2 linked regions of the Leptothrix cholodnii SP-6 genome follow. The protein of the gene in region 1 binds, or shares a complex with, the protein of each later gene. Links are inferred from orthologs where the notes say so. Each region holds a gene or a part of one and is shown on either strand. Other genes may lie near its edges.

The links.
Region 2: the proteins of dnaX (region 1) and holA are in contact, whole or in part, in a cryo-EM structure (PDB 8GIZ), measured with the Escherichia coli proteins. The link is inferred for Leptothrix cholodnii SP-6 from one-to-one orthologs.

The regions. Positions count from the first base shown.
Region 1 is NC_010524.1:2,139,891-2,151,339, reverse strand. Bases 5,766-8,727 are described here. They hold dnaX (DNA polymerase III subunit gamma/tau), read left to right. Parts: upstream 5,766-6,251; coding sequence 6,252-8,204; downstream 8,205-8,727. Other genes in these bases: recR (recombination mediator RecR), read left to right, coding at 8,647-8,727; LCHO_RS09910 (YbaB/EbfC family nucleoid-associated protein), read left to right, coding at 8,292-8,618; LCHO_RS09920 (AIR synthase-related protein), read right to left, coding at 5,766-6,216. In the rest of the region: LCHO_RS09950 (3-oxoacid CoA-transferase subunit B), read left to right, coding at 1-597; LCHO_RS09945 (porin), read left to right, coding at 991-2,175; LCHO_RS09940 (SDR family oxidoreductase), read right to left, coding at 2,203-2,964; LCHO_RS09935 (cupin domain-containing protein), read left to right, coding at 3,093-3,476; LCHO_RS09930 (arginyltransferase), read right to left, coding at 3,511-4,254; aat (leucyl/phenylalanyl-tRNA--protein transferase), read right to left, coding at 4,251-5,021; more of LCHO_RS09920, read right to left, coding at 5,065-5,765; more of recR, read left to right, coding at 8,728-9,243; LCHO_RS09900 (transglycosylase SLT domain-containing protein), read right to left, coding at 9,298-11,034; gloB (hydroxyacylglutathione hydrolase), read right to left, coding at 11,031-11,449. UniProt on the Escherichia coli protein: Part of the beta sliding clamp loading complex, which hydrolyzes ATP to load the beta clamp onto primed DNA to form the DNA replication pre-initiation complex.
Region 2 is NC_010524.1:515,181-526,573, forward strand. The notes cover bases 2,945-5,850. They hold holA (DNA polymerase III subunit delta), read left to right. Parts: upstream 2,945-3,806; coding sequence 3,807-4,895; downstream 4,896-5,850. Other genes in these bases: leuS (leucine--tRNA ligase), read left to right, coding at 2,945-3,228; LCHO_RS02415 (LPS-assembly lipoprotein LptE), read left to right, coding at 3,225-3,797; groES (co-chaperone GroES), read left to right, coding at 5,070-5,360; groL (chaperonin GroEL), read left to right, coding at 5,406-5,850. In the rest of the region: LCHO_RS02400 (MotA/TolQ/ExbB proton channel family protein), read left to right, coding at 1-64; LCHO_RS02405 (ExbD/TolR family protein), read left to right, coding at 46-486; more of leuS, read left to right, coding at 565-2,944; more of groL, read left to right, coding at 5,851-7,055; LCHO_RS21900 (FkbM family methyltransferase), read right to left, coding at 7,127-9,250; LCHO_RS24090 (pilin), read right to left, coding at 9,357-9,767; LCHO_RS02450 (tetratricopeptide repeat protein), read right to left, coding at 9,933-11,393. UniProt on the Escherichia coli protein: Part of the beta sliding clamp loading complex, which hydrolyzes ATP to load the beta clamp onto primed DNA to form the DNA replication pre-initiation complex.

The sequences.
Region 1 (11,449 bases):
GAACTGCGCGACGGCTTCTATGTGAACCTCGGCATCGGCTTGCCGACGCTGGTGGCCAACCACGTGCCCGAAGGCATGGAGGTGTGGCTGCAGAGCGAGAACGGCCTGCTCGGCATCGGCCCGTTCCCGACCGAGGACCAGGTCGACGCCGACCTGATCAACGCCGGCAAGCAGACCGTCACCACGCTGCCCGGCTCGGCCTTCTTCAGCAGCGCCGACAGCTTCGGCATGATCCGCGGCGGCAAGATCAACCTGGCGATCCTGGGCGCGATGCAGGTCAGCGAGCAGGGCGATCTGGCCAACTGGATGATCCCCGGCAAGATGGTCAAGGGCATGGGCGGCGCGATGGACCTGGTGGCCGGCGTCGGCCGCGTGGTGGTGCTGATGGAGCACGTGGCGACCAAGAAGGACGGCAGCACCGACCTGAAGATCATCGCCAACTGCACCCTGCCGCTGACCGGCGTGGGTGTGGTCAACCGCATCATCACCGACCTGGGCGTGCTCGACGTGACGCACAACGGGCTCGAGCTGGTGGAGCTGGCGCCGGGCGTCACCCGCGACCAGATCCAGGCGGCGACCGGCGTGGCATTGCATTGATGCAACCCCGGCGCCGAGCCGGGGCAGGTTCGCGTGAATCAGGAAAGGACCTTCGGGTCCTTTTTTTCGATCGAGGGCCCTCGGTGGTTTCTAGTTGGTTACACCTACCTGCGCACGCGTTTCCCTGCTGATTCGGGTCGGCGATCCTGTGCCGGCGTTGTAACCAGGATCCGGTGCTGGTGCAGACCCGGATGGACAGCCGAGCCGTGCGACGAATCGCCTCGCGTCATGGCGGACGACGTTGTGCCGTCAGAGACAACATCGATCGCAGCAACAGGGTAAACACCTGGAAATCGGCCCGTCCGGCCGGTTTGCCTGGTGGCATGGATTTGGCCTTGGGTGGTTCACCTGCAACAGCAGGCGCTGAACCGAATCACCACGAGGAGACTCCCCTTGAAAACCACACCCATCGCCCACGCAGCCGCCCTCTGCCTGCTCGCAGCCGCCGGCGCCAGCCATGCCGTCAGCTTCACCCAGGGCGACGTGACCCTCGACATCAACGGCACGGTCAACGGTTTCTACGTCAACCGCGAGGTCAAGACCACGCCCACCGGCGGGGCCGAGACCAAGACCAGCAACAGCGCGATCTCCAACGGCCTGCTGCCGGGCTGGATCAACTTCGTCGCCACCGCGAAGGCCGGTGACCAGGACGTCAAGGCGCACTTCGGCTTTGCCCCCGGCATCATGAACAACTCGACCATCGTCGGCCTGCCGAGCGCCGCCTCCGGCGTCGGGGCCTACTCGCAGGTCGACACCCGCAACGTCTACTTCCAGTTCGGCAACGACAGCTGGGGCCGCATCAAGCTGGGTCGCGACATCGGCCTGTTCGGCCAGAACATCGTGCTGTCGGACATGACGCTGCTGGGCGTGGGTGGCACCTCCAATGCCGGCACGCCGTTCAACACCACGTTCGGCATGATCGGTCACGGCTACATGTACACCGGCTTCCAGCCGCAGATCAGCTATTCGTCGCCCAAGCTCGGTGGCTTGCAGGCTTCGGCCGGCATCTTCCAGCCCAGCGCCTATGCGGGCAATGAAACCAAGACCCCGGGCGTGCAGGCGATGGCCAGCTTCGACTTCGCCGGCGCCGCGCCGGGCAAGGTCTGGGCCGGCCTGGTGAGCCAGGACACGAGCTGCTCGGGCACCTGCGCCACCGTGCCGCACGCCGCGTCGGGCTACGAGCTGGGCGCCAAGGCCGGCGTGGCCGGCTTCGAAGGCGTGCTCTACGCCTTCAAGGGCAAGGGCCTGGGCCTGTCGACGATCGGCGCGCAGTTCCTCGGCGGCGGTGATGCCGCGGGCAACAAGACCGATTCGCAGGGCTTCCTGGCGCAGGTCACCTACAAGATCGGCGACACCAAGCTCGGCGTGAACTACGGCAAGAACACCGACGAAGGTGGCGCCACGGCGGGCGTGTTCGGCGCACCGAAGAACGACCGCAAGGCCGTCACCTTCGGTGCCTACCACTCGCTCAACAAGTACATCACGCTGGTCGGCGAGCTCAACCAGGAGAAGCAGACCAACGCCGCGGCAGTCGAAAAGGTTCGCACCATTTCGCTGGGCGGCATCATGTTCTTCTGATCGCCGTCAGGTGCGTCGGACGTGGCCTCAGCCGCGTCCGACGTAGGGCATCTGCGTGGCCATCACCGTCATGGTCAGCACGTTGGCCGACAACGGCAGGCGCGCCATCGCCATGAAGGTGTCGGCCACCGCGGCCATGTCCATGCGTGCTTCGGCCTTGATGCTGCCGTCGGCCTGGGGCACGCCTTTGGCCATGCGCTCGGTCATGTCGCTGGCGACGTTGCCGATGTCGATCTGGCCGACCGCGATGTTGTGGCGCCGGCCGTCGAGCGCCGCCGCCTTGGTCAGGCCGCTGACGGCGTGCTTGGTGGCGGTGTAGGCGATCGAGCCCGGCCGCGGCACGTGGGCCGAGATCGAGCCGTTGTTGATGATCCGGCCGCCCTGCGGGCTCTGCGCGCGCATCAGCCTGAAGGCCTGCGCCAGGCAGTAGTAGGCGCCGTTGAGGTTGGTGTCGACGACACGCCGCCAGTCTTCGATGCCGATCTCGTCGGGCATCGTCGAAGGCAGCGAGATGCCGGCGTTGTTGAACAGCAGGTCGAGCCGGCCCCAATGGGCCTGCACGGCCTCGAAGGCGGCCGCCACCGAGGCGGCGTCGGACACGTCGGCGGGCAGCGCCAGGGTGCGCGTCGCGATGTCGCCGCTCACGTCGGGCGCGGCGTCGATGGCGGCCTGCAGCGTCTCGGCGCGGCGGCCCACGAAGGCGACGTTCCAGCCGTCGGCCAGCAGGGCGTGGGCACAGGCGCGGCCGATGCCGCTGCCGGCTCCGGTCACAAGGGCGATGGGTTTCATGGGGTCTCCTCAGCCGTTCAAAGAAGCCGCGATTGTGTCGTCGTGCAGCCCCGGCTGCAGGGCGGCTGCGGGCCACTACGATGCCGGGCTGACGATTCCACCCACCTCACGCATCGACTGGAGCACCCATGAGCGTTTTCACCAAGATCAGCCTCGTCACCGGCGCCGACGGCCGCGCCCATTGGGCCGAATCGAGCCTCGCGCTGAGCGAAGGCAAGCCGCAATCGCGCCTGTCGCCCTTGCTGCCGAGCGGCGGCTATCAGCTGCGCGAGAGCCCGGTCGGTTTTCGCAGCGATTTCCATTGCACCGGCGAGCCGCAGTGGGTGTTCATCATCGGTGGCGTGATGGAGATCGGCCTGCAGGACGGCAGCAAGCGCGTCTTCCGGCCTGGCGATCACTTCTATTCGGCCGACGTGTTGCCCGCCGGCGCGGTGTTCGACCCGGCCCTGCACGGCCACTGCAGCCGCCAGGTGGGCGACGAGCCGCTGAAGACCCTGTTCGTGCGTGGCTGAAGACGGGTTGCAGGTCGGCTGCGGATCTTGATCTTCACCGCGCCGGCTGGCGCTGCCAGGTGCCGCCCAGCAGCATCTCGTGCGGCTGGAAGAGCGACTTGTAGGCCATCTTGGCGCTGGCCTCGATCCAGTAGCCGAGGTACAGATACGGCAGGCCCAGCTCACGCGCCTGGGCGATCTGCCACATGACGTTGTAGGTGCCGTAGCTGCAGGCCGGGTCGGGCTCGTAGAAGGTGTAGACCGCCGACAGCCCGTCGTTGAGCACGTCGAGGATCGAGACGATGCGCAGCGCGCCAGGCTGGTCGCCGATGCCGGGCTCGCGAAACTCGACCAGCCGCGAGTTGACGCGGCTCTGCAGCAGGAACTGGGTGTACTGATCGACCGAGTCCTCGTCCATGCCGCCCCCGGCGTGGCGCCGGTTCTGGTAGCGCAGGTAGAGCGCGTAGTGCTCGGGCACGAAGCACAGGCGCATCACGCGCGCCTGCAGGCCCTGGTGCTGTTTCCAGGCCCGGCGCTGGCTGCGGCTGGGCGCGAAGTCGTTCACCGGCACGCGCAGCGGCACGCAGCACTGGCAGCCGTCGCAATACGGGCGATAGGTGAACATGCCGCTGCGCCGGAAACCGGCGGCGACCAGGCCGGAGTAGGTCTCGGCGTTGATCAGGTGCGACGGCGTGGCCACCTGCGAGCGCGCCATGCGGTCGGCCAGGTAGCTGCAGGGGTAGGGCGCGGTTGCATAGAACTGCAACTGGGCGAGCGGTAGTTCCTTCGGGTGCGTCACGCAGATGGACTCGGCTGACCTGGGCCCCGGTCTCCCAGCCGGGCCCACGACGAAGGATCATAAAACCAATCCTTCGGGGCGGGCAGATCGACCACCCGGCGCAGATGGGCCTCGAACTGCGCCCTCGGAACCGGCTGCGCACCCAGCGATGCCAGGTGTTCGGTTTCCATCTGGCAGTCGATCCAGGCGATCTCGTGCGCCAGGCAGAACGCCACCAGCGCCGCCAGGGCGATCTTCGACGCATCGGTGCGGCGCGCGAACATCGACTCGCCGTAGAACATGCGTCCGATGTTGACGCCGTAGAGGCCGCCGACCAGTTCGCCGTCGACCCAGGTCTCGAAGGAATGGGCCGATCCGGCGCGGTGCAGCGCCACGTAGGCGGCCTTGACCTCGGGCACGATCCAGGTGCCGTCCTGGCCTTCGCGCGGCGTGCGGCTGCAGTGGTCGATGACGTCGGCGAAGGCGCTGTCGATGCGCACCTCGTTGCCCGGCGTGACGAGAAAGCGCCGCAGCGTCTTCTTCAGCGAGCGGTGCAGCCTGAACTGCGCCACCTGCAGCACCATGCGCGGGTCGGTGCTCCACCACAGCACCGGCTGGCCCTGGCTGTACCACGGGAAGATGCCCAGCCGGTAGGCCATGCGCAGCCGCGCCACGCTGAGCTGCCCGCCCGCGCACAGCAGCCCCGGCGCCTCGCTGTCGGGGCCCAGCGCGAGGCGGGTGGGCGGGAAGGGCGCGCTGTCGCTGTCGTCGGGCAGCCAGGGGATCATGCCGATGCCGATGCGGCTTGCGGGGCGACGGGCGCGGCCGGGTTCAACGCAGCTGCAGGTCGTCGTTGCCGAACTCGATGTCCAGCGGCTCGATCTGCAGGCGCTTGGCACCGGCCTCGACCTCGCCGGCCACCCAGGCCGCGATGCCCTGCGCGCGGGCGATCTCGACCGTGCGCTCGGCGTCTTCGGCGGCCACGAAGATCGCGAAACCCGCGCCCATGTTGAGCGTGCTGTAGGCCTCGCGGTCGTCCTGCTGCGCCTGCTGCTGGATGAAGCGCAGCACCGGCGTCACCGGCGGCACCGTGTGGATGCGGTAGCTCAGTTCGGCCGGATGGCGCAGCAGCTTGCGCCAGCCGTGGCCGGTGATGTTGGCGCAGTAGTGCGGCGTGATGCCGGCCTTGAACAGCGCCTCGGTGACCGGCGAATAGAGCGTGGTGGGCGCCAGCAGCGCCGCGCCGTACGTCAGCCCGGGGGCGATCTCGGTCAGGTAGCCGTCGGGCAGGCGCTCGACCAGCTTGCGCGCCAGGCTCAGGCCGTTGGCGTGGATGCCGCTCGACGCCAGCAGCACGATGGCGTCGCCGGCGGCGAGCTTGTCGCCCACCGACAGGCGCTCCTTCGGGTTGATCAGGCCGGTGCACGAGGCCGCCAGGTCGATGCGGCCTTCTTCGACGATGCCGGCCAGCGCCGGGGTTTCGCCGCCGCCCCAGGCGACCTGGCAGACCTCGCAGGCGCGCTTCCAGCCGGCCACCAGCGCCTGCGAGCGCTGGTCGTCGCCGAACCAGTCGGAGCCGCCGGCGGCCCAGTAGGCCTGCACCACCAGCGGCGTGGCGCCGACCGTGATCAGGTCGTTGATGGCCATCGCGATGGTGTCTTGCGCGATGGCGTCGTACCAGCTCTTGCCGGTCAGGCGCGCCATCTCGTCGGCGACGAGCGTCTTGGTGCCCAGGCACTCGACGATCGAGGCGAGGTAGAACGGCCCGACGTCGACCACATAGGCCGATTCGCCGCGCGAGGCGGCCACTTCGGTGAAACCGTGGTGCGCCAGCTGGCTGGCGGTGGAGGCCGCGGCGCGCTGGGCCGTGACCTTGAGCGGGTCGATCAGGTCGTAGTTGACGCCGGCTTGTTCGTAGCTCAGGGTGCCGGTGGCGGCATCGCCCGGCATGGCCGAGGACGGGGTGGGGGAGGCGGAAGTCATGGGGAGCGATTATCGGGCACCCTAGAATCCTCTCCATGTCCTATATCGTCCTGGCCCGCAAGTACCGCCCGCGCAGCTTCGCCGAGCTGGTGGGGCAGGCGCACGTCGTGCAGGCCCTGAGCAATGCCCTGACGCAACAGCGTCTGCACCACGCCTACCTGTTCACCGGCACCCGCGGCGTCGGCAAGACCACCGTCTCGCGCATCCTGGCCAAGAGCCTGAACTGCGTCGGCGCCGACGGCCTGGGCGGCATCACCGCCACGCCATGTGGCGTGTGCAGCGCCTGCCGCGACATCGACGCCGGCCGCCACGTCGACTATGTCGAGCTCGATGCGGCGTCGAACCGCGGTGTCGACGAGATCAGCCAGCTGCTCGATCAGGCCGTCTACAAGCCGGTGGTGGGGCGCTTCAAGGTCTACATGATCGACGAGGTGCACATGCTCTCGACGACCGCCTTCAACGCGATGCTGAAGACGCTCGAGGAGCCGCCCGAGTACCTGAAGTTCGTGCTCGCCACCACCGATCCGCAGAAGGTGCCGGTGACGGTGCTGAGCCGCTGCCTGCAGTTCAACCTGCGGCCGATGGCCACCGAAACCGTCTTCGAGCACCTGCAGACAGTGCTGAACGCCGAATCGGTGCCGTTCGAGGATCCGGCGCTGCGGCTGCTGGCGCGTGGCGCGCGCGGCTCGATGCGCGACGCGCTGTCGCTCACCGACCAGGCCATCGCCTACGCCGGCGGCCACCTCGGCGAGGCCGCCGTGCGCCAGATGCTGGGTGCGGTCGACCGCGGTCATGGGGTGCGCATCGTCGAGGCGCTGGCCGCCAGCGACGGCGTGGCGCTGGTGCGCACGGTCGACGAGCTGCGCGCGCAGGGCCTGTCGGCCGCCGGCACGCTCGAAGAGCTGGCCGATCTGGCGCAGCAGATGGCGGTGCTGCAGGCAGTGCCGCAGGCGATCGACCCGACCCATCCCGACGCGGCGGTGCTGCAGGGCCTGGCGCCCTTGCTGCCGGCCGACGAGACCCAGCTGCTCTACAGCATCGCGCTGCACGGCCGTGCCGAACTGGCGCTGGCGCCCGATGAATACAGCGGCCTGGTGATGGTGCTGCTGCGCATGCTGGCGTTCCGGCCGGCCGGTGGTGCCGCTGCGTCGGCGGTCAGGCCGGCAGCCGCCGCGCCGATCGTCGCCGCAGCGCCCGTGCCGGCTCCGGCCGTGGCAGCCAGCCGCGAGCTGCTGCGCACCAGCGGCGCCGTCAGCAAGACGACGGTGCCATCGGTGGCGCAGGCACCGTCGGCCCCACCGGTCCGCCCGGAGCCGCCGCGCGCATCCCCGACCCCGATGGCTGCCCCGGTTGCTGCCCCGATGGCTGCCCCGACTGCGATCAGCGTGTCCGAACCGGCGCCACCGTTGCGTCCGGCGGCGGCGCCTGCTGCGGCAGCCGAAACGCCACCCTGGGACGACGAACCGCCCTGGGTGCGCGAAGAGTCCGAGTCATCGGACGGCGCCCGCCCGACCGCCCGCAACGAGAGCCAACCGCCATCGCCCGAAGTCGTCGACGCACCGCAGGCCGCCGACATCCCCGCGCCCCATCCGGCCCAGGCCCGCTGGCTGGCCACCGTGCAGCAGCTGCTCGCGCAGACCAAGGTCACCGGCCTGGTGCGTGAGCTGGCCTGGCAGGCCGAATGCACCGGCATCGACGACGCTGCCGATCCGGTCTGCTGGCAGCTGCGCGTCGAGCGCGAATCGCTGCGCCAGGCCAGCCACCGCGAGCGCCTGCAGGCCGCCATGAGCGAACTGCTCGGACAGCCGCAGCGGCTGGAGATCGACGTCGGTGCCGTCACCGACAGCGCCGCCCGCCGTGACGTGGCAGCCAGGTCGCAGGCCCAGGCGCAGGCCGAACGGGTGATCCGCAACGATCCGGTGGTGCAGCAGTTGCTGGCGCGCTACCCGAGCGCGCGCATCGTGCCGGGTTCGGTGCGGCCTCGCTGACGGTCAGACTCGCTTGCCCGTGGCCACGGGCCACCCCCGTTTCAACTTCCACTTTTCCATTTTCCATTCCAACCCCAAGGACACGCCATGATCAAAGGACAACTCGCCGGCCTGATGAAACAAGCCCAGGCGATGCAGGACAACCTGAAGAAGGCACAGGACGAACTCGCCAACGTCGAGGTCGAAGGCCAGTCGGGTGCCGGCCTGGTGAAGGTGGTGATGACCTGCAAGCACGACGTCAAGCGCCTGTCGATCGACCCGAGCCTGCTGGCCGACGACAAGGACATGCTCGAAGACCTGGTGGCCGCCGCCTTCAACGATGCCGTGCGCCGTGCCGAAGCGGTCAGCCAGGAAAAGATGGGCAAGCTCACCGCCGGCATGCCGCTGCCCCCGGGCATGAAGTTCCCGTTCTGATGACGGCGCGCAGGCGTCGGGACTCACGATGAAAGCCTCGTCCGGCGACGCCCTGGCGCACCTGGTCGAGGCGCTGCGCCGATTGCCGGGCGTGGGCGTGAAGTCGGCGCAGCGCATGGCGTATCACCTGCTGCAGCACGACCAGCCCGCCGCCTCGCAGCTGGCGCGCGCGCTGGATGCGGCGGTGCAGAAGGTGCAGCACTGCGAGCGCTGCCACACCTTCACCGAGCAGCCGGTGTGCGCCACCTGCCTCGACCCGCAGCGCGATCCGCATCAGCTGTGCGTCGTCGAGACGCCGGCCGACCAGGCCGCGGTGGAGCGCACCGGCAGCTACCGCGGGCTGTATTTCGTGCTGATGGGCAAGCTCAGCCCGCTCGACGGCGTGGGCGCGCACGACATCGGCCTGCCGGCGCTGATCGAGCGCGCCTTCGACGAGGTGGTGCAGGAGGTGATCGTCGCGACCAACTTCACCGCCGAGGGCGAGGTCACGGCGCACGTGATCGCCGAGGCCCTCAAGTCACGCGGCCTGCGCGTGACGCGGCTGGCGCGCGGCGTGCCGATCGGCAGCGAGCTCGAATACGTCGACCTCGGCACCATCGCGCACGCCTTCAGCGAGCGGCGCTGAAGCGGCCCGCCGAAGCAGCCGCATGCCGCGGCGGCTTCGGTTGCTTCAGTCGATTCACGGACGGCTGCTCGCCACCCTGACCGCCTTGGCCGGCGCCTGGGCACGGCGCACCTTGGTGGCCTTGGCCGGCTTGTTCGCCTTGTAGATCACCAGCGACTGGCCGGCGGCAAAGCGCGCGCTGGTCGACACCTTGTTCCATTGCGCCAGTTGCGCCGCGCTGATGCGATGGCGCTTGGCCACGCTGGCCACCGTGTCGCCCTTGCGCGCCTTGATCGCCACCTTCTTCATCGGCGGCAGATCCGGCGCCAGGCTCATGTAGGCGTTGTCGGCGACCTGCTCGGAGACGTCGACGCTGCGCCGCAGCGAGCGCGGCACCAGCAGGGTCGAACTGGCCTTGACCAGCATGCGCGGCGGGATGTGGTTGACCTCGCGCAGCACCGACTCGCTCACGCCGACCTGCCTGGCCGCATCGGCCGGGCGCATGGTGCGCGGCACGACCCAGGCGGTCCAGCTGGCGAGCGGGCCTTGATGGGCCTCGAGGCGGCGCACGAACGCATCGGCGTTGTCGTAGGGCAGCAGCACCTGCGGCGTGCCTGCGGCCAGGATGACGGGCTTGTTCATCGACGGGTTGAGCGCCTTGAACTCGTCGACGCCGAGACCGGCCAGCCGCGCGGCCAGCGCCACGTCGATGTCGCGCTTGATCGCCACGCTCATGAAATACGGGTGGTTCTCGAGCGCCGGCAGCGTCAGGCCGAAGGCGCGCGGGTTGGCGACGATGTTCTTGACCGCCTGCAGCTTGGGCACGTAGCTGCGCGTCTCGGCCGGCATGCGCAGGCTCTCGTAGCCGGTGGCCAGGCCCAGGCGCTGGTTGCGCGCGATGGCCCGGCTGACGTTGCCTTCACCCCAGTTGTAGGCGGCCAGCGCGAGGTGCCAGTCGCCGAACTGACGATGCAGGCGCGCCAGGTAGTCGAGCGCGGCGCGGGTCGAGGCCAGCACGTCGCGGCGGTCGTCGCGGAAATGGTTCTGCTTGAGGTCGAAATCGCGCCCGGTCGACGGGATGAACTGCCACATGCCCGACGCCTTGGCGACCGACATCGCCTGCGGGTTGAAGGCGCTTTCGATGAACGGCAGCAGCGCCAGCTCGCCGGGCATGCCGCGACGCTGGACTTCGTCGAGGATGTGGAACAGGTAGCGGCCGCCGCGCTCGGTCATGCGCTGCACGTATTCGGGGCGGGCGGCGTACCAGCGCTCGTGCTGCTCGACCAGCGCGCCGTCGAGATCGGGCATGCGGTAGCTGTCGCGCACGCGCTGCCAGAGGTCGAGGCGGGCCTGCGAGTCGTCGATCGGCGTCTGATCGGGACGCAGGATGTCGGTCGGTCGGCCGGCTGCATCGATGCCGTTTTCGGGCTCGGCCGGGGGCAGGGCGGCGCTGAGGATCTCGGAGCGGGCCAGCGGCCGGACGTCGACCGTGGCGCCGCCGTCGTCGGCATGGGCCGTGCCGGTCGGGTTGAGCGTGCGGGTCGCGGCCGGTTGCGGGCTGGTGGCGACGTCGCCGGCCCCGGGTGCGGCGGCGCTGGCGACCGGCGCGTTCTGGCCGTCCAGCGACGGCAGCGGCGCGAGCGGGCCTTCTTGCGGGCGCTGGGTGCGGGTCGAGACGGTGGTCAGCAGCGGCGGCGGCGGGATCTCGCTGGTGTTGGACAGCGAGGCCTGCGGGGCGGTCGCGCAACCGGCCAGCCAGCTGGCCAAGGCGACGGCGGTGAGTGCCAGACCGGCGCGTGCGGATGATTTCATCGGTAGGTGTTCTTCCAGGCTCTGATGGCGGCAAACACCGCCACCGGGTCGTGCGCATCGGCGCCACGCTCGCGCGCCGTCTCGATGACGGCGGCCTCGTGGCTGCGCAGAAAGGGGTTGATCTGGCGCTCCAGCGCGATCCGGCTGGGCAAGGTGGGGGTCCGGGTGGCGCGCAGGCCGAGGCAATGGGCCTCGTGCCGGGCGATCGCGGCATTGTCGGGCTCGACCGCACGCGCGAAGCGCAGGTTCGACAGCGTGTACTCGTGGGCGCAGCAGACGCGGGTGTCGCCGGGCAGCGCGGCCAGGCGCGACAACGACGTCAGCATCTGCGCCGGCGTGCCCTCGAACAGCCGGCCGCAGCCGGCCGAGAACAGCGTGTCGCCACAGAACAGCACCGGCTCGCCGATCGACGGCT
Region 2 (11,393 bases), 1.6 Mb from region 1 along the record:
GCAGGCCGGCCTGACCCCGCGCCATCCGCCGGCCGGCGAGGAATCATGGCCTTCGGCCGGCTAGAGCGCCGCAGCCTGCCCCAGCCGATGAGCGACATCAACATGACGCCGCTGATCGACGTGATGCTGGTGCTGCTGGTGATCTTCATGATCACCGCGCCGCTGATGAGCGCCAGCCTCAAGCTCGACCTGCCACGCGCCGACGGCGCCGGCCCGGTCAACGAGACGCCGCAGTCGGTGTCGATCGCGCTGCAGGCCAACGGCGCGCTCTACATCGGTGACGAGCGGCTGGAGCCGGCGGCGTTCGCGCAGCGCCTGACCGAGATCGGCCAGCGCGGCGGCACGCCGCCCGAGGTCCAGCTGCGCGCCGACCAAGCCGCGCCCTACGGCCTGGTGGCTCGGCTGATCGGCCAGCTGCAGACGGCCGGCCTGAACCGCATCGCCTTCGTCACCGAGCCCGGCGCGGCCGCATCGGGCCCGCGCTGACGACGATAATCCGCCTCTTTCGCCTCCCAGGCCGGCCGCCCGATCGGGTCGAACCGGCCCCGACGTAGTGCCCGCGCCATGAACGAAAAGTACGATCCCGCCGCCATCGAATCCGCCGCCCATGCGCAGTGGGTCGCGGCCGATGCCTACCGCGTCGACGAAAACGCCCGCGACAGCCAGGGCCAGCTCAAGCCCAAGTTCTACGCCTGCTCGATGCTGCCGTACCCCAGCGGCAAGCTGCACATGGGCCACGTGCGCAACTACACCATCAACGACATGCTCACGCGCCAGCTGCGCATGAAGGGCATGAACGTGCTGATGCCGATGGGCTGGGATGCCTTCGGCCTGCCGGCCGAAAACGCCGCGCTCAAGAACAGCGTGCCGCCCGAAAAATGGACGCGCGAGAACATCGCCACCATGAAGGGCCAGATGCTGGCGATGGGCCTGGCGATCGACTGGAGCCGCGAGGTCGCCACCTGCGACCCGACCTACTACAAATGGAACCAGTGGCTGTTCCTGAAGATGCTCGAAGCCGGCATCGCCGAGCGCCGCACCCAGGTCGTCAACTGGGACCCGGTCGACCAGACCGTGCTGGCCAACGAGCAGGTCATCGACGGCCGCGGCTGGCGTTCGGGCGCGCTGGTCGAGAAGCGTGAGATCCCGGGCTACTACCTCAACATCGTCAAGTACGCCGATGAGTTGCTCGGCGCGGTGGCCAATCCGGAAGATCCGAACTACCTGTCGGGTTGGCCCGAGCGCGTGCGCCTGATGCAGGAGAACTGGATCGGCAAGAGCGAGGGCGTGCGTTTCGCCTTCCCGCACCAGATCGCGGGCGCCGACGGTGAGCTGATCCAGGGCGGCAAGCTCTACGTCTTCACGACCCGCGCCGACACCATCATGGGCGTGACCTTCTGCGCCGTGGCGCCGGAGCATCCGCTGGCTGCACACGCCGCGGCGACGAACCCGGCGCTGGCCGCGTTCATCGCCGAATGTGCGCATGGCGGCACCACCGAAGCCGAACTCGCCACGCAGGAGAAGAAGGGCCTGCCCACGGGCCTGTTCGTGACGCACCCGCTGACGGGCGCGCAGGTCGAGGTCTGGGTCGGCAACTACGTGCTGATGAGCTACGGCGACGGTGCCGTGATGGGCGTGCCGGCGCACGACGAGCGCGATTTCGCGTTCGCCAAGAAATACGGCATCTCGATCCGGCAGGTCGTGCAGGCCGAAGGCCAGACCTTCAGCCTCGACGGCTGGGCCGACTGGTACGGCGACAAGCAGCGCGCGGTGTGCGTCAACTCGGGTCTGCTCGACGGACTGCCGTACAAGGAGGCCGTTTCCAAGGTCGCCGAACTCGTCGGCGCTCAGGGCCTGGGCGAGAAGAAAACCACCTGGCGCCTGCGCGACTGGGGCATCAGCCGCCAGCGTTACTGGGGCACGCCGATCCCGATCATCCATTGCGACGATTGCGGCTCGGTGCCGGTGCCCGAGAAGGATCTGCCGGTCGTGCTGCCGATCGACTGCGTGCCCGATGGCAGCGGCAATCCGCTCAAGAAGCGCACCGACTTCCTGAACGTCGCCTGCCCCTGCTGCGGCAAGCCCGCGCAGCGCGAGACCGACACGATGGACACCTTCGTGGACAGCTCGTGGTACTTCATGCGCTATTGCGACGCCCGCAACAGCGAACAGATGGTCGCCGGCGGCACCGACTACTGGATGCCGATGGACCAGTACATCGGCGGCATCGAACACGCGATCCTGCACCTGCTGTACGCGCGCTTCTGGACCAAGGTGATGCGCGACCTGGGTCTGGTGAAGGTCAACGAACCCTTCACCAAGCTGCTCACGCAAGGCATGGTGCTCAACCACATCTACTCGCGCCGCACCGACAAGGGTGGCATCGAGTACTTCTGGCCGCACGAGGTCGAGAACGTGTTCGACGCCGGCGGCAAGGTCACCGGCGCCAAGCTCAAGAGCGACGGCTCGGCGGTGGATTACGGCGGCATCGGCACGATGTCGAAGTCCAAGAACAACGGCGTCGATCCGCAGGACCTGATCAACCAGTACGGCGCCGACACGGCCCGGCTGTTCGTGATGTTCGCGTCGCCGCCCGAGCAGACGCTGGAGTGGAACGACGCCGGCGTCGAAGGCGCGCACCGTTTCCTCAAGCGCGTGTGGGGCTTCGGCGTCAAGCAGGCCGAGTTGCTGAAGGGCGCGACCGAGGTCGGCGCCGAGCTGTCGGGTGATGCCAAGGCGCTGCGCCGCGAGGTGCATCTGGTGCTCAGGCAGGTCAGCTACGACTACGAGCGCATGCAGTACAACACGGTGGTCAGCGGCTCGATGAAGCTGCTCAACGCGCTCGAGGCCTACAAGCACGACGGCAGCGCCGGCAGCGCGGCCGTGTTGCGCGAAGGTTATTCGGTGCTGCTGCGCGGCCTGTATCCGGCCTGCCCGCACATCACGCATCACCTGTGGTCCGAACTCGGTTATGCCGCCAAGCTGGGCGACCTGCTCGACGCGCCGTGGCCCGAGGTCGTCGAAGCCGCGCTGGTGCAGGACGAGATCGAGCTGGTGCTGCAGGTCAACGGCAAGACGCGCGGTTCGATCAAGGTGCCCGCCGCAGCCGACAAGGCCGCGATCGAGGCGGCCGCTGCGGCCAGCGCCGAGGTTGCCAAGTTCGCCGACGGCAAGCCGATCAGGAAGTTGATCGTGGTGCCGGGCCGCCTCGTCAACGTGGTGGTGTGAGCACGGCCCCGTTCGATCGCGCGCCGCGCCGGCGCCTGCTGGTGCGGGCCGGTGCGGCCGGTGCGGCCGGTGCGCTGCTCGCGGCGCTGGCGGGCTGCGGCTTCCAGCTGCGCCGCCCGCCCGAGCTGCAGCTCAAGCGCATCCATCTGAAGGGTTTCGATCGCTATTCGTCGATGGCCGACGAGTTGCGCCGCCAGCTGCGCCTGAGCCCCGGTGCGCAGCTGGTCGAAGCTGCCGGCGAGGCCGACGCGGTGCTCGAAGCGATCGTCGACACGTCCGGTCGGGTGGTGGCCGCCTCCACCGCCGCCGGTCAGGTGCGCGAGCTGACCTTGCGCGCCGCCTTGCGTTTCCGTGTGCTGGACGCTGCCGGCCGCGAACTGCTCGGCCCGACCGAACTCGCCCAGAGCCGCGACATGAGCTACGCCGAAAACGACGCGCTGGCCAAGGAAAACGAGGCCCAGCTGCTGTTGCGCAACATGCATGGCGACATCGCCAACCAGGTGCTGCGGCGCCTGGCCGCGCTGGCACCCGCTGCCGCGCCGGCCTCGGCCGCGTCTGCCGCTCGCTGAGGCCGCGCCGTGCAACTGCGCTCCGATCAGCTCGGCGCCGCCCTGCAGCGCGGCTTGCGCCCGCTCTACGTGATCCACGGCGACGAGCCGCTGCTGGCGCAGGAAGCCGCCGACCTGATCCGCGCCGCCGCCCGCAAGGCCGGCCACACCGAGCGCAGCGTGTACACCGTCGCCGGTGCGCATTTCGACTGGTCGGGCCTGCTCGGCGAGGCCCAGGCGCTGAGCCTGTTCGCCGACAAGCGACTGATCGAGATCCGCATCCCCGGCGGCAAGCCCGGCAAGGACGGCTCGGAGGCGCTGCAGCGTTACGTCGAGACGCTGTCGGACGACAACATCACGCTGATCGTGCTGCCGCGGCTGGACCGCACCCAGCTCGCCAGCGCCTGGTTCACCGCGCTCGACGGCGCCGGTGCGAGCGTGCGGGTCGACCCGATCGAGCGCCGCGCGCTGCCGCAGTGGATCGCCCAGCGGCTGGCGGCGCAGCAGCAGCGCGTCGAGGACGGCGAGCCCGGCCAGCGCTGCCTGGCGTTTTTTGCCGACTGCATCGAGGGCAACCTGTTGGCCGCGCACCAGGAGATCAGCAAGCTCGGGCTGCTCCATCCGCCGGGCGTGCTGACCTTCGAGCAGGTCGAGGGCGCGGTGCTGAACGTCGCGCGCTACGACGTCTTCAAGCTCGGCGAGTCGGTGCTGGCCGGCCAGGTGGCGCGCGCGCTGCGCATGCTCGAGGGCCTGCAGGCCGAGGGCGAAGCCGCCGTGCTGGTGCACTGGACCTTGAGCGAAGACCTGCGCTCGCTCGCGCGCGTGCAGGCGGCGCTGCAGCAGGGCCGGCCGCTGCCGATGGCCTTGCGCGAGGCGCGGGTCTGGGGCGTCAAGGAAAAGCTCTTCGAGCGCATCGTGCCCGGCCTGTCCACCGAGCGGCTGGCCGAGCTGATCGCCGCCGCCCACCTGTGCGACGGCATCGTCAAGGGCCTGCGCGCACCGGGCTGGCCGCAGGATCCGTGGGCCGCCTTGCAGCGCCTGCTGCTGATGACCATCGACGCGCTGCCGGGGCAGGGCGGCGGCGCCAAGACCGCCGCGCGGCTGGCCCTGCGCGCCTGATCGCGGCGCACGTGCCCACACAAATCGTGCGGGCGCCCCTCTTGAAACGCGGCGGACCGTTCCTATAATCTGTTTTCGTTAGCACTCGCCGGTGGTGAGTGCTAGTGGTCCAGGCTCCCGTCCAAGGGGCCGGACGCCCCACCCGAATCCAGCTCAGCCTACCTAGGAGATGCAATGAAGCTTCGTCCCCTGCACGATCGCGTGATCGTCAAGCGCCTTGAACAAGAAACCAAGACCGCATCGGGCATCGTCATCCCCGACAACGCCGCCGAAAAGCCTGACCAAGGCGAAGTGCTGGCCGTCGGCCCGGGCAAGCGCAATGACAAGGGTGATTTCGTCGCCCTGAACGTGGCCGTCGGTGACCGCGTCCTGTTCGGCAAGTACAGCGGCCAGACCGTCAAGGTCGACGGCGACGAACTGCTCGTGATGCGCGAAGAAGACCTCTTCGCCGTGGTCGGCAAGTAAGCCACCACGCCACGCACCCGAACAACTGAATCTGGAGAATTGAACATGGCAGCAAAAGACGTGATCTTTGGCGGCGAGGCACGTGCCCGCATGGTCGAAGGCGTGAACATCCTGGCCAACGCGGTCAAGGTCACCCTGGGCCCCAAGGGTCGCAACGTGGTGCTCGAGCGCTCGTTCGGCGCCCCGACCGTGACCAAGGACGGTGTGTCCGTGGCCAAGGAAATCGAGCTCAAGGACAAGCTGCAGAACATGGGCGCGCAGATGGTCAAGGAAGTTGCTTCCAAGACCAGCGACAACGCCGGTGACGGCACCACCACCGCCACCGTGCTGGCCCAGGCCATCGTGCGCGAAGGCATGAAGTACGTGGCCGCCGGCATGAACCCGATGGATCTGAAGCGCGGCATCGACAAGGCGGTGCACGCCCTGGTCGCCGAGCTGAAGAAGGCTTCGAAGGCCACCACGACGTCGAAGGAAATCGCCCAGGTTGGCTCGATCTCGGCCAACAGCGACGAATCGATCGGCACCATCATCGCCAACGCGATGGACAAGGTCGGCAAGGAAGGCGTCATCACCGTCGAAGACGGCAAGTCGCTGGACAACGAGCTCGACGTCGTCGAAGGCATGCAGTTCGACCGCGGCTACCTGTCGCCGTACTTCATCAACAACCCCGAGAAGCAAGCCGCGCTGCTGGACAACCCGTTCGTCCTGCTGTTCGACAAGAAGATCTCGAACATCCGCGACCTGCTGCCCACGCTGGAGCAGGTGGCCAAGGCCGGCCGTCCGCTGCTGATCATTGCTGAAGAAGTCGACGGCGAAGCGCTGGCGACCCTGGTGGTCAACACCATCCGCGGCATCCTGAAGGTCGTGGCCGTCAAGGCGCCTGGCTTCGGCGACCGCCGCAAGGCCATGCTCGAAGACATCGCCATCCTGACCGGCGGCAAGGTCATCGCCGAAGAAGTCGGCCTGACGCTCGAGAAGGTCACGCTGGCCGATCTGGGCCAGGCCAAGCGCGTCGAAGTGGGCAAGGAAAACACCACCATCATCGACGGCGCCGGTGCCGCTGGCGACATCGAAGCCCGCGTCAAGCAGATCCGCATCCAGATCGAAGAAGCCACCAGCGACTACGACCGTGAAAAGCTGCAAGAGCGCGTGGCCAAGCTGGCCGGCGGTGTTGCACTGATCAAGGTCGGCGCGGCCACCGAAGTCGAGATGAAGGAAAAGAAGGCCCGTGTCGAAGACGCCCTGCACGCAACCCGCGCAGCCGTCGAAGAAGGCATCGTGGCTGGCGGCGGCGTGGCTCTGCTGCGTGCCAAGCAGGCTGCTGGCGAGATCAAGGGCGACAACGCCGACCAGGACGCCGGCATCAAGCTGGTCCTGAAGGCGATCGAAGCCCCGCTGCGCGAAATCGTCTACAACGCCGGCGGCGAAGCCTCCGTCGTCGTGAACGCCGTGCTGGCCGGTTCGGGCAACTACGGCTTCAACGCCGCCAACGACACCTATGGCGACATGATCGAAATGGGCATCCTGGACCCGACCAAGGTGACCCGCACCGCGCTGCAGAACGCCGCGTCGGTCGCATCGCTGATGCTGACCACCGAGTGCATGGTTGCCGAGGCTCCGAAGGATGAAGCCGCCGGCGGCGGCATGCCCGGCGGCATGGGTGGCATGGGCGGCATGGGCGGCATGGACATGTGATGTCCGCCGTCTGAGCACGGCTCAGGCAAGTGAGAAGGGCCGCGGTGACGCGGCCCTTTTTTATTGTCCGGTCAGTACATCACCCGGTTCGTGAGCCGGATGTTGTTGATCAGCAGTCGCCGGTTGACGTCGGCACGATCGATCGGCTCGACGCCGTGAAATGACCGCTCCGTCTTCGGAAAGGCGAGCAGCCGGTTGGGCAGGAAATCGACCCGTCCGACCTGATCGAATTTCGCGTGTGGATAGTGAGGGCCGCCCCAGCAGGTGAAGTCGGCTTGTTTGGGCCGGTAGAGCGACGTGCCCAGTTCCTGCATGGAGGTGTCCGACGGCAGATAGAAGAGGAACGTCACCAGCCGATGTGGCGCATCGGTGTGCGGTCCGATGGCGTAGCGGGTCTGGTCGTTGACCAGCAGCGCATCGCCACGCACGTTGAGTTGGCCTTCGGCCCGCTGCACGGCGGCGATGCGTGGTTCCAGTGCTTGGTGGAACTTCTCGACAAACGCTTGCAGGAATGTGTCGCTGTACATCCAGTCCGCGAGTTCGCGCCAGAAGCGCGCCTGCTCCTGGCTCAGACGGGCGAAGTCGCTTTCTTCAAAGAGCGTGGTCATGCGCTCCTTGTAGTTGTCCTTGCCGACACGTCCGGTTTCGCTCAGCGGCCGCATGCTCGACAAGGCCGGGAACTGGCGCAGCATCTCGGCGTAGTAGTCGGGCGGGAACACGTCGTCGATCACCGCATGCGGGAACGGCGCGTCGGTGACCGGCGCCTGCGCAACCCGCTCCAGCACGTGGTGCAACACGTCTCGGGCCCGGCTCGACATCGGCAGCCTGAGCGTGGTGCGCTGGATCAGTTCGACCTTCTTTTCAAGCTGGCGCGTGAAGATGAACTCGCCGACGCCCTCGAAGGCCCCCGACGCCCGCAGAGCGCCCTGGGCCTGCTGCGGGTCATGGCTGAAGCCGAGTTCATGCAAGGTCTGGATCACCTGCCGGTGTTCGTCCAGATGGGTGTTGAGTTCGACCAGGACGGTCTTGACCTTCGGATCGCGCAAGGTGGTGAGTGCCCCCGCGATCACCTTGTGCTCGAAGCCGTCGACGTCGAGCTTGATGTGGTCCGGAACGGGCACCGATCCGGCGCTCACCAGCTGGTCGAGCGTGACGCTGAATGCGCCCTGGGCAAAGGCCGAGCCGCGCGGCTTGAGATCGAAGCCGACCTGCTCGCCAAACGAGTGGCACGAGCCGCCCGGGCTGAAGTCCGACAGGTACAGCTTGTCGGCGCCACTGGTGTCCGACAACGCGAGCGGGTAAGCCACCACCCGGCCCGACAACCCATTCAAGGCGATGTTGCTGTTGAGCAGGGCGTAGTTCTGCGACTCGGGTTCGAAGGCATGCACCTGCACGCCGCGGCAGACCGCGCCGAACACCGAGTACATGCCCACGTTGGCGCCGACATCGACCAGTACCTCGCCGCTCTTCATCTGCTTGAGCCAGGCGATGGTGTCGGGTTCCTTGGTGAAGAGGCTTTCGACACGCCACTGCGTCATGCGGTTGGGCGTGTGGAACTTCAGGCGCTTGTCGTCGACCAGGATGCTGGTGACCGTGGCGGCCGCGTCCGGGGTGGCTGTCTTTGCCGGTTTGGACGGGTTTGCGGGCTGGGGCAGGCGGAAGCCTGACAGGTCGAGATCCTCGGCATGTAGCGCCTTCAGGATCAGGGTGAACTCGTTGCCTTCTTCTTCGCGCACATCGACGATGTCGAAACGCGACAGGAAGTGCTCGCGCCACCATGAAAACGGTTGAATCGTCAGGTGGGCGTTGCGGCCGTCAGCCAGTTTCTTGACGGCCGGGCGTGTGGCCACCGTGATCAGTGCGGCCTTCTGCGTCACCCGGCACAGGTCGTCCAGCACGTCGTCGATGCAGTCGGGCTCGACATGTTCGAGCACGTCGGTGCAGACCACCACGTCGGCAGGTTTCGGCTCTGCGCTCAACTCGGGAATGGCCGGGTCATAACCTCGCACCTGGCGTGCCGCCAGTGCCGCGGCCAGGGTCTGCTTGCCGCAGCCGTAGTCGAGGATGTCGCCGGCCTTGACCCGATCGGCCAGTGCGGCGACCACCGGTGCCCAGCGCTGTCCGCTGGTGCCGTAGTCGGGGCGATCGGCATGCAACTGGGCGTTGAGCTGTGCGTAGTGGGCGGTGATCAGCATGGCGTGGAGTCAGGAACCGGGATGTGCGATTGTGCTGCGCGGAAACAAAAAAGCGGCCGGATCGCTCCGGCCGCTTCGGCATTGGGCTTGAGGCGCCGTGTGTGCGTCAGTCTTGGCGGCAGGACGACGGCGAGAGGTTTTCCGGGTTGACCGTGCAGGACCAGACAACGGTGTTGGCCGAGGCGTTCCAGCTCGGTACCAGCGTCACGGTGACGGCCGTGCCACCGAATTCGGCTGTGGCGCCGACGATGACGATGCCCGTGGCTGCCACCGAAGCTGAAGCGACCTTGCCGGCGGCACCCGGGGCCGTGATGCCCGAGACATTGATCGCACCGGCGTTCTGCGAATTTTCAGTGACGGCAGTACGGGTCGAGCTGGCTGCGAGCAGCAACTCCGAAACCTTGGCGCGCAAGGTGTAGTCACGGTAAGCGGGCAGCGCAACTGCGGCCAGGATGCCGATGATCGCGACGACGATCATCAGTTCGATGAGGGTGAAACCTCGTTGGATGCTCTTCATGTGCAACTTCCCTTCGGGGACCAAAACAAGAGGCCTAGATGTCTAGGTGGGTAGGCATAGTAATGCAACAGCCGTGCCTGTTTTTTGGCCCTTGAATTGGGGGTTTGGAGCCTCCCGATTTGATAGATCCGGCCAAATCCCACGGATCGGTTGCCAGGTTCTGACCTAATTTGTCAGGGCTTTCAGTGCGAGTGCCAATTCTCGACACGTTTGTGCCCAGTCGCCCGGCGCAGGTTGTCGGAAGATCCGGGAGCTGGGATACCAGGGCATGCTGTTTCGACCGGCGGTGTAGCGCCAGCCGGGAGCGTGTGGTGTCAGTACCCATACTTCCTTGCCGATGGCGCCGCTCAGGTGGGCGACAGCCGTGCAGACGGTGATCACCAGATCCAGTGAGCAGACCAGTGCGGCCGTTTCGTCGTAGTCGACATGGGCCTCGGGAAAATCATGGATGCGTACGCCATGCAGTTGCTCGAGCTGAGTCAGTTCGGGCGAGTAGTTGCCGTACTGAAGATTGACGAAGTGCACATCGGGCACGTTCAGGATCGGTCCCCACGTCTCGGGCTGGATGGTGCGTGCACGGATTCGGGTCCGATCGGTGCCGCCCCGCCAGGACAAGCCGACCTTGAGTCCCGCTCCGATCGACCGGTCGAGGCGTTCGGTCCATGCCGTTACCCGTTCAGGATCGGCTTTCAGAAAGCCGCTGTGACGCGGGAAATCCTCGTCGCGATTGCGAAAAAAAGACGGAAGGTCGCCCGACGGAATTTGCCACTGCGGCGTCCGGCAGCCCGACAGCCAGTCAGCTTGGTTGCGTCGCTGGGTGGCGATGACTTCAACCTGAGGAAACGAACGCTGGAACAGCCGACCCAGTCGGGGGTCACACTCCAGGATGACATGCCCCATCCGACTGGACAGATCAGGGGTGCAGGAGGCGAACATGATCTCATCGCCGAGCCCTTCGTCGGCCAGCACCAGCAGCGTGTCTTCAGGCGATGGTCGGCCGTTCCAGCGCCGGAACGGCATCGGTCGGAACGGCGAGGCGCCTGCTGCAAAACGGGCTGAATAATTTGCCCATCCCTGCTCCCATCTGCATTCAAGTAGATCGAGCTGGCACAGGTACCAGCGCGCATGGTGGTCGCTCGGGGATCGTGTGATCACCTTCTGGAATACCTCGCGAGCGCCCGCGTAGTTGCCCGCGTGCTGGTAAGCGCAGCCCAAGTTGAGAAGCAGGATGTTGGATGGGTTCTCGAGCGAGTGCAGCGCCTCTTCGTACGCCGTGATGGCTCGTGTATCCTGATCTAGGCGCAGATAGGCGTGGCCCAGTCCGGTGAGTGCATCGGCGCTGGCGGATCCGTTCAGGCTGGCCTGAAAGGCGTCGCGGGCAAGTTCGATCCGGTTGAGCGCAAAGTGGCATTGTCCGATGTGGAATTGCGCCTTGGCTCGCAAAGGCTCGTTCGGGGTGACATCGACGCAGGCCAGCAGCGCGGTCAGGGCTTCTTCGTAGTGATCCTGGCGCAGCAGCGTTTCGCCCAGTCGATACCAGGCATCCGCGAGTCGTGGCTCCAGGGTGACCGCCACATTCAATGCATTGACCGCGGCCGTCAGCGCCGACATCGCCAGATGGCATTC